DNA from 3 places in the Mesorhizobium sp. P2_D5 genome. Region 3 is predicted to be linked to each of the others. Evidence: riboswitches for the same ligand, from Rfam matches in the RefSeq annotation. Region 3 holds a riboswitch; each other region holds the start of a gene.
The links. A riboswitch is a leader RNA that binds a small molecule or an ion and turns the genes downstream of it on or off. The one in region 3 is predicted to bind S-adenosylmethionine.
Positions count from the first base shown of each region.

Region 1 (4,060 bases), on a different contig from region 3:
CGCGACCTGATCCTGCCGGCGATGTGGGCGCGCGGCTGGCTGGGTGGCGCCGTCGACTGGCGCGGCAACGCGATGACCATCGGCACCAAGGCGGCCGAGTTGGAAGAGACGCCGTCCGGCGCCTGATGGCCAAAGGCCTTTTACTTGGCCGACTTCAGCGCCTGTTCGATGTCTTCCAGAAGATCGTCGGTATCCTCCAGGCCGACCGACAGCCTGAGCGTGCCCGGCCCGATGCCGAGTTCGGCACGCGCTTCGTCGCTCAGATTCTTGTGCGTCGTCGTCGCCGGATGGGTGATCAGGCTCTTGGCATCGCCGAGATTGTTGGAGATCAGTACGATGTCGAGCGCGTTCTGCAAGGCGAAGGCCGCCTGCTTGCCTCCCTTGACGTCCAGGCAGATCAGCGTCGAGCCGCCCGACATCTGCTTCTTGACGATGGCCGCCTGCGGGTGGTCGGCGCGGCCGGGATAGATGACGCGGACGATTTCGGGCCGCTCGGCCAGGAAATCCGCGATCCTGCTGGCGCTTTCCGTCTGCTGGCGCACGCGCACCGGCAGCGTCTCCAGCCCTTTCAGCAGCGTCCAGGCATTGAACGGCGACAGGCTGGGGCCGGTGTGGCGGAAATAGTCGTGCAGGTTCTCGTCGATCCACTTCTTGTCCGACAGGATGACGCCGCCGAGACAGCGGCCCTGGCCGTCAATATGCTTGGTCGCCGAGTAGACGACGATGTGCGCACCGAGCTGCAGCGGCTTCTGCTGCAGGGGTGTGGCAAAGACATTGTCGACGATCAGCCGCGCACCGATCGAATTGGCAAGCGCGGCAACCGCGGCGATGTCGACCACTTCCAGCGTCGGGTTGGTCGGGCTTTCCAGGAAGAACAGCTTGGTGTTCGGCTTGACCGCCTTTTCCCAGTTGGCGATGTCGGTGCCGTCGACCAGCGTCGCCTCGATGCCATATTTCGGCGCCAGCGTCTCGACCACCCAGCGGCAGGAGCCGAACAGCGCGCGTGCTGCCACGATATGATCGCCGGCCCTGGCGCTGCACAACAGCGAGGCCGTCACCGCGGCCATGCCGGATGCGGTGGCGCGCGCGTCCTCGGCGCCTTCGAGCGCGCACATGCGTTTTTCGAACATGTCGACGGTCGGGTTGGCGTAGCGCGAGTAGATGAACCCCGGCTCCTCGCCCTTGAAGCGGGCTTCGGCGGCCTGCGCAGTTTCGTAGACATAGCCCTGGGTGAGGTACATCGCCTCGGAGGTTTCGCCGAAACCGGAACGCAGGGTTCCGCTATGCACGAGTGTCGTTTGAGGCTTCCAGTTACGCTTCTTGGTGCTCATCGCTTTTGTTCCAGACACAAAAAAACCGGCCGCGAAAGTCGCAACCGGTCCATACGGCCTTGCGGCCCGACGGTCCTTTAGCGACTTGTTTAACGTGGCTGCAAGCCGACCGGCCAAATCACCACGGGATAACGACCCTTTAGACCCGCGCCACGCTTGCGTCAATTGCCGGCTTGATTAAGAGGTTTGTACCAAGCAGGTTCCGCAGCAGTGTTCCACGGTTTTGCGGCAAGAACCTGCGAACAGAAAATCGCCTGGCCCCAAGAATCGCCTGGCCTAGGAGTGGAGCCTTGCGGCAGACAGGCATTCTTCCCGATCAGGACATTTCGGCGCTGTTCCGGTCCGGCGCGCTGAAGTCGGCGCGCGCGTTCGATGCCGATCAGATCCAGCCGGCGAGCCTGGATCTGCGCCTCGGCGACAAGGCCTGGCGGGTGCGGGCCTCGTTCCTGCCGGGTCCCAACCACAAGGTTTCGGAAAAGCTCGACCGGTTGCAGCTGCACGAGATCAATCTTGCAGAGGGGGCGGTGCTGGAGACCGGCTGCGTGTATATCGTGCCCTTGCTTGAAAGCCTGGCATTGCCGGCGGACATTTCGGCCTCGGCCAATCCGAAGAGTTCCACCGGGCGGCTCGACATCTTCACCCGCGTCATGACCGATCGCGGACACGAGTTCGACAAGATCGCCGCCGGCTATCACGGCCCGCTCTATCTCGAGGTCAGCCCGCGCACCTTTCCGATCGTCGTGCGCACCGGTTCGCGTCTGTCCCAGATCCGTTTCCGCACCGGCAATGCACTGCTCTCGGAAGCCGAGCTGCATGACCTGCATCGCGCCGAGATGCTGGTCGCAACCGAGCCGCCGAACATTTCCGGCGGCGGCATCGCGCTGTCGATCGATCTTAACGGCGATCAGAACGGCCTGGTCGGCTATCGCGGCAAGCATCACACCGGTCTCGTCGATGTCGACAAGCGCGCGGCACAAGAGGTCGTCGATTTCTGGGAGCCGATCCACAAGAGCGGCGCCGGCGAACTGGTGCTCGATCCCGATGAATTCTACATCCTCGTCAGCCAGGAAGCGGTGCATGTGCCGCCGCTCTACGCCGCCGAGATGACGCCGTTCGATCCGCTGGTCGGCGAGTTCCGCGTCCACTATGCCGGCTTCTTCGATCCGGGTTTCGGCCATTCGGCGTCCGGCGGCACCGGCAGTCGCGCAGTGCTCGAAGTGCGCAGCCACGAAGTGCCGTTCATCCTCGACCATGGCCAGATCGTCGGCCGGCTGGTCTACGAGCATATGCTGAAGCGGCCGCAGGCACTCTACGGCACCGATCTCGGCTCCAACTACCAGGCGCAAGGCCTGAAGCTGTCCAAGCATTTCCGCCCAGCGCGCTGAACCCAATTCCCGTCGGGCAATACACTTGCCTGCGATGGCTCGTCATGCTTGGCTGGCTTTCTGGTCGCCAAGCTGGCGGCGTTCAAGGGAACCAAGAAAATGCGGATTTCAAAATGGATCATATCGGCAGCAGGTGCTGCCGTGTTGCTGATGGCGGCCGGCTCTCTGTCGGCGCAGGCTGCTGAGAAACTGAAGATCGGCACCGAGGGTGCCTATCCGCCGTTCAACACCATCACCCCGGACGGCAAGGTCGTCGGCTTCGATATCGACATCGCCAATGCGCTGTGTGCGCAGATGAAGGTCGAGTGCGAGATCGTCACCCAGGACTGGGACGGCATCATCCCCGCCCTGCAGGCCAAGAAATTCGATGCCATCATCGCCTCGATGAGCATCACCGAGGAACGCAAGAAGCAGGTCTCCTTCACCAACAAATACTATACGACGCCACTCGCGCTGGTGGCGCCGAAGGATACCGAACTCACCTCGACCGAACCGGCGGCCCTTGCCGGCAAGACGGTCGGCGCCCAGGCCTCGACCACGCAGGCCGACTATGCCCAGAATGTCTATGGCAAGGCTGGCGCGGAGGCGAAACTCTACCCGACCCAGGAAGAGGCGATCACCGATCTGACGAACGGCCGTCTCGATGCCGTCATCTCTGACAAATTCGTGCTGGTGGACTGGTTGAAGAAGGCAAGCGACGGCTGCTGCAAGCTGGTCGGTGACGTCAAGGGCACGGAGACCCAGGCCGGCATTGCCGTTCGCCTGGAAGACACCGCGCTACGCGACAAGCTCAATGCGGCAATAGACGCCATCGTTGCCGACGGGACCTACAAGAAGATCCAGGCCAAGTACTTCGACTTCGATATTTATTGAGCTTCGAACGGCCGACCTCCCCACTCGTAGGGGAGGTCGTGCTGTCAAAGCGCCTTCACCGCCACCTTCACCGGCTGCTCGATCTCGAGTGGGTTGCGCAGCGGCAGGCCAAAATCCTTGGCCTCGATTTCGAACACATCGCCAGCCTCGGTCTTGATGCCGTCGGCAAAGGACAGCGTCGCCGTTCCAAACATGTGCACATGCACGTCGCCTGGCTGGCGGAAAGCCGCATATTTGAAGTGGTGGTGTTCGAGATTGGCGATGGTGTGCGACATGTTCGCTTCGCCTGACAGGAACGGCTTTTCCCACAGCACCTCGTTGTCACGATAGATGCGCGAGCTGCCGCGGATGTCGGACGGCAGGTCGCCGATCAGGATTTCCGGCCCGAACGAGGCGTTGCGCAGCTTGGAGTGGGCCAGGAACAGATAGTTCACGCGCTCGGTGACGTGGTCGGAAAACTCGTTCGACAAC
Region 1 covers NZ_JBFUEE010000001.1:1,193,727-1,197,786, forward strand. Annotated here, with positions in the region: gene AC1DYW_RS05675 (ceramide glucosyltransferase) at 1-126, shown strand, start outside; gene AC1DYW_RS05680 (O-succinylhomoserine sulfhydrylase) at 141-1,331, opposite strand; SAM riboswitch at 1,389-1,466, opposite strand; gene AC1DYW_RS05685 (2'-deoxycytidine 5'-triphosphate deaminase) at 1,622-2,716, shown strand; gene AC1DYW_RS05690 (ABC transporter substrate-binding protein) at 2,816-3,589, shown strand; gene araD1 (AraD1 family protein) at 3,634-4,060, opposite strand, start outside.
Region 1: it holds a riboswitch for S-adenosylmethionine, as region 3 does, so the genes downstream of both, AC1DYW_RS05680 (O-succinylhomoserine sulfhydrylase) here and metX (homoserine O-acetyltransferase MetX) in region 3, are expected to answer to the same signal.

Region 2 (4,060 bases), on a different contig from region 3:
TAAAGGCGATGAAGTTGAAGAAAGCTGCCCAGAACACCGCATAATGCGGCCGCAGCACGCGCGTCGAGACGATGGTGGCGATGGAGTTGGCGGCGTCATGCAGGCCGTTGAGAAAATCGAAGAACAACGCGACGGCGACAAGGCCGACCAACACGGGAAAGGCGATTGTGGCTTCCACTACACGTTCTCGATGACGATGCCGCTGATCTCATTGGCGACGTCTTCGAAGCGGTCGACCACCTTCTCCAGCTGGCCGTAGATCTCGCTGCCGATCAGATAGGCCATCGCGTCCCCGCGGCCGTGTTTCCTGAACAGATCCTTCAGACCCTGCTCGTGCAGTTCGTCCGCCCGGCCTTCGGCGCGCATGACCTCTTCGGCAATAGCGTTGAGGCGCGGGGTGTGGGCGCCTACCTTGCTGAGCAGCGGGATCGCTTCCGCAACCAGCTTGGCGGCGTCGACAATGACGCCGCCCATCTCCTGCATCAGCGGGTCGAATTCCTTTTTCTCGAACAGCTTCACCGTCTTGACGGTCTTGTGCATCATATCGATGGCGTCATCCATCGACTGGATGAGATCCTTGATGTCGCCGCGATCGAAGGGAGTGATGAAGGAGCGTCGCACCGCGAGCAGAACTTCGGCGGTTATATGATCGGCTTCGTCCTCGAGATCGACGATCTTCCGGCACCAGCGATCGATGTCGTTGCCCTGAAGAAGCTGCTCCAACGCTTCGGCGCCGCTGACCACGGTGCGGGAATGCCGTTCGAACAGGTCGAAGAAGCTATCTTCGCGCGGCAGCAGCTTTCGGAACCAGCCCAACATCGCTTTCTCTCCGCGGCCCATGGATCGGGGTATTGAACCCTTCGGGATAGATGAGCGACCTGCAAACGCCCCCGAAACGCTATTGCGCCAGACATATCGAGATTTGCTAATGGCGCAAATTGGTTTCTCGAGCGACTAGAGCAAATAGCTTTTGGTCGAAGCAGCAGAAATCTGCCGTCGGTGGCGGAACGCGGCATAACCATGGAGCAGACAAACCGTCCGCCGCCACCAGCTTTACCTTAGGCTTTCGTCCTTCTTGAACTCGAATAGCTCGATGACGTTGCCCGATGGATCTTCGAGCAAGATGGCGCGCCCGGCACCGCCGTCGCTGATTTCGCCGCGGAATCTTGCATCAGCCCGGCGTAACCGCTCAATGAGGACATCGACCTCGTTCGTAACGATCATAAATCGATTCCACCCGCCCGGCTTCGGATCGCCGCCCGCCTGACCACCGCTCCCCGCACCCGGCGCGCTGAGATACAGCGTCAGGTCGTCGCGCAGCAGGGCAGCGAACTTGCCCGGATTGTGCATGTCGAGCTTGAAATCGAGATTGTCTCGATAGAACGCGACCGCCTCGTCAACGTCCGCAACGATGTACCGAACGGATGCCATTCAACCTCCTCCTCTGTCTTGTAGATACAACTGTCAACTCGCTCAAAGGTTTCCCTGTCGGTGGAGCTGAGTGCAGAGGCAGACTGTCTGGACGCCAGCCGAAGTAGTCGGATGAGGGTTTTGGACGTACCTGGGTGGCCCTCGTGTGCGCTGACATGGATCGTTGTGAACTGTGGAGGCTCGGCGTAGCCGGTCTACCGGACAAGTGGCTGTTAACCGGCACCTGAGTGAGGCCGGTGACAATGTCATCGGCGATTTGGGCAGGTTCTGTCGCGTATTGGCGCGATCCGGATAGCACAGGTGTTCGCATCGACAATCCGACCTAGACGGGAGCATCGCTGCTGTCGCTTCTACTGGCTGCCGTTTTACCGAGCGAGGGAGCAGAAGCTGATTTTGCTCACGATGAAAATGGAAGTTTCCTGCACAGAGCTGGCCGATAGCAGTCCGTCCGCGTTCGGCCCACTGCGGTCATTTGATGCCTGTCCCGAAGGGGCCGCTCATGGCGCAAGGCGGTTGTTTACTGGGTACGTTCCGAAGGTCTGCACCTGACGCTACTTGCTCGTTTTGCAGATAAGGCCGAACAGCAGCTTTCCAACCGATCTCCGCCACAGGCGGCAGCGGATGGCGGTCGGCACCAACCAGGTTCATCGGCAGGTGGGGATGGGGAGTGGCTTGTGGGGCCCACCAGCAGGCCGAATAGCTGAGGCGCATGACACCGTTATGCAGGATCGGTTGCACTGAGACAGCGGCTCTGCTACTGCCAACCCACATCCAGAGAGGGCTTCGGCCCCGCCAACCAGCCTTGACCGGCAACGGTGGTGACAATGATGTGGCCCAGAACGGGCAGCAGTAGGTCGCCAACCCTCTAGATGCGTTGTGCCATTCTTGGAGGGTTTCTTCATGATCTGTCTAACGCCCAAATGCTGCAAGCCAGTTATATCGCTGGGCCTTTGCATCGAGCATTTCCAACATCCCGGCCGCATGCGGCGGATGAGCGCGAAACGCAATGCCATCATCGAGGCACTGGCGGAAAGATACGTCGCCGCCGACGATCCTCTGCCGGGCGAGTGGCCTGGCCTCCACTACGCCATGGGGCGCGCCTTCAGGAAGGGCGGCATCCGGGCCTATGTGCGATGCTGGGTCCTGGCTCACGGAACCCTGCCGGAGGGACTTCACGACGTCCTCTGGAACCGTGGTGAGAACGGTATGAACATCGACTTCACTCGTCTGCGAGACGATCCGACTTACCCGATGGGGCGGCGGTGACATCCCGACCATGCCACGCCGCAGATCCCGAGATGCGGACACCACTGGAACCGCATGGTAGTCGAGGGGCCGGTTTGATTTTGGGAGGACGGGATGGCTCTTCAGCTGTGGGTCAACGATAGCGGCCACTATTTCGTGGACACCGCGCTTGGCGGGATCCAAGTAGGACAGACTTGGTGCATAGAGGATGGCGACTGGGCGGTTGAGGTTAATGATGAGCCCGCGGCGGCTACGGGTAGCAGGAACAGATCGCCTTTCTCAATTCTTTGGCCGGCAAGTACAAATGGCTTGTTTGCATGCTCTTCCACCTGATCTCGAAGCTCTATGAACGCACCTCGATCATCATCACCACCAATCTTGCCTTCGGGGAATGGCCGAGCGTCTTCGCTGGCGATGCCAAGATGACCACCGCGCTGCTCGACCGCCTCACTCACCACTGCGAGATCGTCGAGACCGGAAACGAGTCCTGGCGCTTCAAAAGCCGATCTCAAAGCTAAAGCCGAAAAGCTAATCAGCCGCGCGCGATCAGGCTGTGCAACCCCGACCAGCTCCGCCTGATCGGGCGCTTACCGGCGTGCCTCTCACAACCGAAAGCCGGGGTCCCTTTTGCGCAAAAATACGAAGTCCCGATTCCGCGGTCATTGACAGCCAACGGCAGCGGCACCAAATGCGCTGGGCCGGCCGCCGGGATTTTTGATCGGAACGCAGAAAACGAACTCGAGCCGGTGCAAGTCGGGAGATTTGTGATGCACTGCCACATCCCTGAGCACGAGGACGTGATCGAGGTTTTGCCTACCGTGGAGGATGCCAAGTGAAGTCCCGATGCGGTCGGTTGCAACGGTCGCTGTCGTTCATTTTTTTAGCGGATTTAATCTTGCTCGCGGCTCCGGCCGGCGCCGCCGACGCGTCCGGCCAAGCAGGTAGCTCAATCTGGCAGTGGGATCACCTCACTGGGGACTGGAATGGCGACCGGACGGCGCTTGAGGACAAAGGCATTAAGTTCACCCTCGATTACGTGAGCGAGGTCATGGATGTGGCGAGTGGCGGCATCCGCCAGGGCGCGACTTACGAAGGACGCTTCGACGTCAACTTAGACCTCGATTTTGAGAAGATGGGTCGGTGGCAGGGTGGATCTGCCCATGTGACGGTGTATCAAATACACGATCTCAATGATCGCAATGTCGCTGCTGAGGTTGCCAGCCTCGGCGATCCGAGTAACATCGATGCGGTTCCGACCACACGGCTCTTCACCGCCTGGGTCCAGCAAACGTTTGCAGACGACAGCTTTGTCAGGTTGGGGCAGGTTTCGGCGGACGAGGATTTCGCAACGAGCAATTCAGCCGGGAAATTGCTAAACGGTGCG
Region 2 covers NZ_JBFUEE010000002.1:762,120-766,179, forward strand. Annotated here, with positions in the region: gene AC1DYW_RS10350 (inorganic phosphate transporter) at 1-178, opposite strand, end outside; gene AC1DYW_RS10355 (DUF47 domain-containing protein) at 178-819, opposite strand; gene AC1DYW_RS10360 (VOC family protein) at 1,054-1,431, opposite strand; SAM-I-IV-variant riboswitch at 2,194-2,292, shown strand; gene AC1DYW_RS10365 (hypothetical protein) at 2,422-2,697, shown strand; partial or broken gene AC1DYW_RS10370 (ATP-binding protein) at 2,994-3,194, shown strand; gene AC1DYW_RS10375 (carbohydrate porin) at 3,572-4,060, shown strand, end outside.
Region 2: it holds a riboswitch for S-adenosylmethionine, as region 3 does, so the genes downstream of both, AC1DYW_RS10365 (hypothetical protein) here and metX (homoserine O-acetyltransferase MetX) in region 3, are expected to answer to the same signal.

Region 3 (4,060 bases):
CAACACCATTGCCGCGCCCTATGCTTGCGAATCGCCCTTGCGATGAATGACGCGTCTATAATCTGGATGCATTCCACTACGTCAGACGTAATCGCATCGCGGCAGGTGTTTGGGCAGATTGCCGTCGCGAGGCCGGCTGCTCGGCTTCGGTTCCAGAGGGAGTACTGTCATGACTGCTTACGCCGTTGCCCATATGCGCCAAGCCCGGATGGGTCCGCAGATCGTCGAATATCTGCAGAAGATCGATGCCACGCTGGCCCCTTTCGGCGGTCGTTTTCTGGTCCATGGCGGCGAGGTCGAGGTCATCGAAAACGATTGGCAGGGCCACCTGATCATCATCGAATTTCCCGACAGGCAACACGTGCGCGGATGGTACAACTCGGCCGCCTATCAGGCGATACTGACGTTGCGGACCGACAACTCGGAAGCCGACGTGATCTTCGTTGATGGCGTTGAGCATCCGCATAAGGCCACGGATGTCCTTGACCAGGCGTGAAGTCGACAATGGTGCGGCGGGATTACCGTTTCAGCAAGAACACCGCCTGCTGGCCGAAGAAGTTCCAGAACCACCATGGCATCGACAGGCCGATCTTCTGGCCATTGGCGTCGAGCGCGGTTGCTTTTTCCACGGTAGCGCCAAGCTCGTCGCACAGATTGACGAAGTCGCGGATGGTGCAGAAATGGATGTTGGGCGTGTCGTACCAGGAATAGGGCAGGTCCGTGGTCACCGGCATGCGGCCATTGAGGAACAGCGACATGCGGACCCGCCAATGGCCGAAATTGGGGAAGGACACGATGGCGCGATTGCCGATCCTGAGCAGTTCCTTGAGAACCAGCTTCGGGTTGCGGGTGGCCTGCAGGGTCTGCGACAGGACGACGAAGTCAAAGCCCTTGTCGGGATAGAACTCGAGATCCTTGTCGGCATCGCCCTGGATGACGCTCAAGCCGCGCGCCACGCATTCGTTGACGCCACGCTGCGAGAGTTCAAGGCCGCGGCCGTCGACCTGCTTGGTGTCCTGCAGCAATTCGAGCAGCGAGCCATCGCCTGAACCGACGTCGAGCACGCGCGACTGTGGCGGAATGAGGTTAGCGACGACTTCGAGGTCGACGCGCTGGTTGCGGGTGACGTTCATGATGCGAGTCCTCGCGCCCGTGCCGCGGAGCCGATGAAGCCATTGATGGCGGCAAACAGTTCCGGCTCGTCGAGCAGGAAGGCGTCGTGGCCGCGATCGGTCTCGATCTCGACAAAGGATACCGACGCGCCGGCGGCGTTGAGCGCATGAACGATCGAGCGGCTCTCTTCGGTCGGGAACAGCCAATCCGAGGTGAAGGACACCAGGCAGAAGCGGGTTTTCGTGCCGGCGAACGCATCCGCCAGCCGGCCGCCATGGTCGGCGGCGAGGTCGAAATAATCCATCGACCGCGTCATGTAGAGATAGGAATTGGCATCGAAGCGATCGACGAAGGTCATGCCCTGGTGGCGCAGATAGCTCTCGATCTGGAAGTCGGCGTCGAAGCCGAAGGTGAGCGCCTCGCGATCCTGCAGATTGCGGCCGAACTTCCGATGCAGGGCAGCTTCCGACAGATAGGTGATATGGGCGGCCATGCGCGCCACCGCCAAGCCCTTTTCCGGGCGCTTGCCGTGCTCGAAATATTTGCCGCCATGCCAGTCCGGATCCGCCATCACGGCCTGCCGGCCGACCTCATGGAAGGCGATGTTCTGCGAGGAATGGCGCGCGCCGGTGGCGATCGGCAGCGCCGAGAAGACGCGCTCCGGATAGCTCGACGCCCATTCCAGTACCTGCATGCCGCCCATCGAGCCACCGAGGACGCAAAACAGTTTTTCGATGCCGAAATGGTCGATCAGCATCTGCTGGGCGCGCACCATGTCTCGAATGGTGATGATCGGCAGGTCGAGCCCATAGGGCTTGCCGGTGGCGGGATTGGTCGAGGCCGGGCCGGTGGAGCCCAGACAACCGCCGATGACGTTGGAGCAGATGACGAAGAAACGGTTGGTATCGATGATCTTGCCGGGGCCGATCAGCACTTCCCACCAGCCCGGCTTGCCGGTCACCGGATTGGTGCTGCCGACATGCTGGTCGCCCGTCAGCGCATGGCAGACGAGGATGGCGTTGGAACGGGCGTCGTTCAGCGTGCCGTAGGTCTGGTAGGCGATCTGGAACGGCGACAGCAGGGTGCCGGCATCGAGCTTTAGCGGCTTGTCGGGCCCAAAGCGCAGCACCGGGCTCGACGGCTGGTCAGCCTCGTTGTTGGTTTTTCCAGCGCGTAGAGCGGCCATTGCATCCATCTCACACTTTGAATCCGCACGGTGCTTTCGAAATTCGAGGCCGATGCGGTGTCCGGCCGGCGCGGACAACAAAAAACCGGCATTGCAGTCGCAAAGCCGGTTACAGGATGCAAACGGCCCTTTAGCAAGTTGTTTAACGTGGCTGCAAGCCGACCGGCCAAATCACCACGGAATTTCGTACCTCTTCTAGGACTGTGGCGCGCCCGCGTCAACGGCCAGCCGCGGTCCGGAGGTTGCCACCTCTCGACATTGCGGGCCGTGGCTTGTATTTCCGCTTCGGCTTCCAGACGGAAGCGTTCTCGACGGATTTTGCGACATGAGCCAGACACCGGACAAGGCACGTCCAACCCCGCGCGCGGGCATCATGGACATCGACGCCTATGTGCCGGGCAAGAGCACCGCGCCCGCCGGCGTCGCCAAGGTCTACAAGCTGTCGTCGAACGAGAATCCGCTGGGTCCGTCGCCGAAGGCGATCGAGGCCGCGCGGGAGATTGCTGCGAAGCTCGACGTCTATCCCGATGGCACCGCCAGGCGGCTGCGTGAGGCGATCGCCGAGGTGCATGGTCTCAACGCGCAGAACATCATCTGTTCCAACGGCTCCGACGAAATTCTCGGCCTTCTGGCGCAAACCTATCTCGCTCCCGGCGACGAGGCGATTTTCACCGAACACGCCTTCATGGTCTACAAAATCTACATCCAGTCGGCCGGCGCAACTCCGGTCGCGGTCAAGGAGACCGATGAGCGTGCCGACATCGATGCGATGCTGGCCGCCGTCACGCCGCGCACGAAAATCGTATTCCTTGCCAATCCCAACAACCCGACCGGCACCTATGTGCCGTTCCAGGAAGTGCGCCGCCTGCATGCCGGCTTGCCCGGAAATGTGCTTCTGGTGCTCGACGCGGCTTACGCCGAATATGTTCGCCGCAACGACTATGAAGCCGGCATCGAACTGGTCGGCGGGGCCGAGAACGTGGTGATGACCCGCACCTTCTCCAAGATCGGCCTCGGCGGGGCTCGGATCGGCTGGATGTACGCACCGATGCACATCGTCGATGCCATCAACCGTGTGCGTGGCCCCTTCAACGTCAATGCGACGGCGATCGAGGCCGGCATCGCCGCGATCCGTGACCGCGACCACGTCCAACGCAGCGTGATGCACAACGAAACGTGGCTTACATGGTTGAGCGAGGAGTTCGGCAAGCTTGGGCTGCGGGTGACGCCAAGCGTCGGCAATTTCATCCTGATCCATTTTCCCGACGACCAGAACCATTCGGCCGCCGCGGCGGACGATTATCTGACGGCGCGCGGCTATATTCTGCGGCGCGTTTCCGGCTACGGCTTTCCCAACGCGCTGCGCATGACCGTCGGCACCGAAGAGGCCAATCGCGGCGTGGTCGCCGCTCTCACGACATTCCTGAAAAGCTAGAACACCATGACATCACCGATGTTTGAAAAGATCGCGCTGGTCGGCATCGGCCTGATCGGCTCGTCACTGGCCCGCGTCATCCGTCGCGAGGGCCTCGCCCGTCACGTCGCCATCTCGACCCGCAGTGCCGCGACATTGGCGCGGGCGCAAGAGCTTGGGCTCGGCTCCTCCTACTCCAGCGATGCGAAGGAAGCGGTCCGCGATGCTGATCTGGTCATCGTCTCGGTGCCGGTCGGCTCGTCCGGCGCTGTGGCCGAGGAAATCGCGCCGGCGCTGAAGCAGGGTGCGATCCTCACCGATGTCGGCTCGACCAAGGCATCGGTGAT
Region 3 covers NZ_JBFUEE010000008.1:141,817-145,876, forward strand. Annotated here, with positions in the region: gene AC1DYW_RS28390 (DUF1330 domain-containing protein) at 170-496, shown strand; gene metW (methionine biosynthesis protein MetW) at 519-1,133, opposite strand; gene metX (homoserine O-acetyltransferase MetX) at 1,130-2,299, opposite strand; SAM riboswitch at 2,410-2,487, opposite strand; gene hisC (histidinol-phosphate transaminase) at 2,625-3,734, shown strand; gene AC1DYW_RS28410 (prephenate/arogenate dehydrogenase family protein) at 3,741-4,060, shown strand, end outside.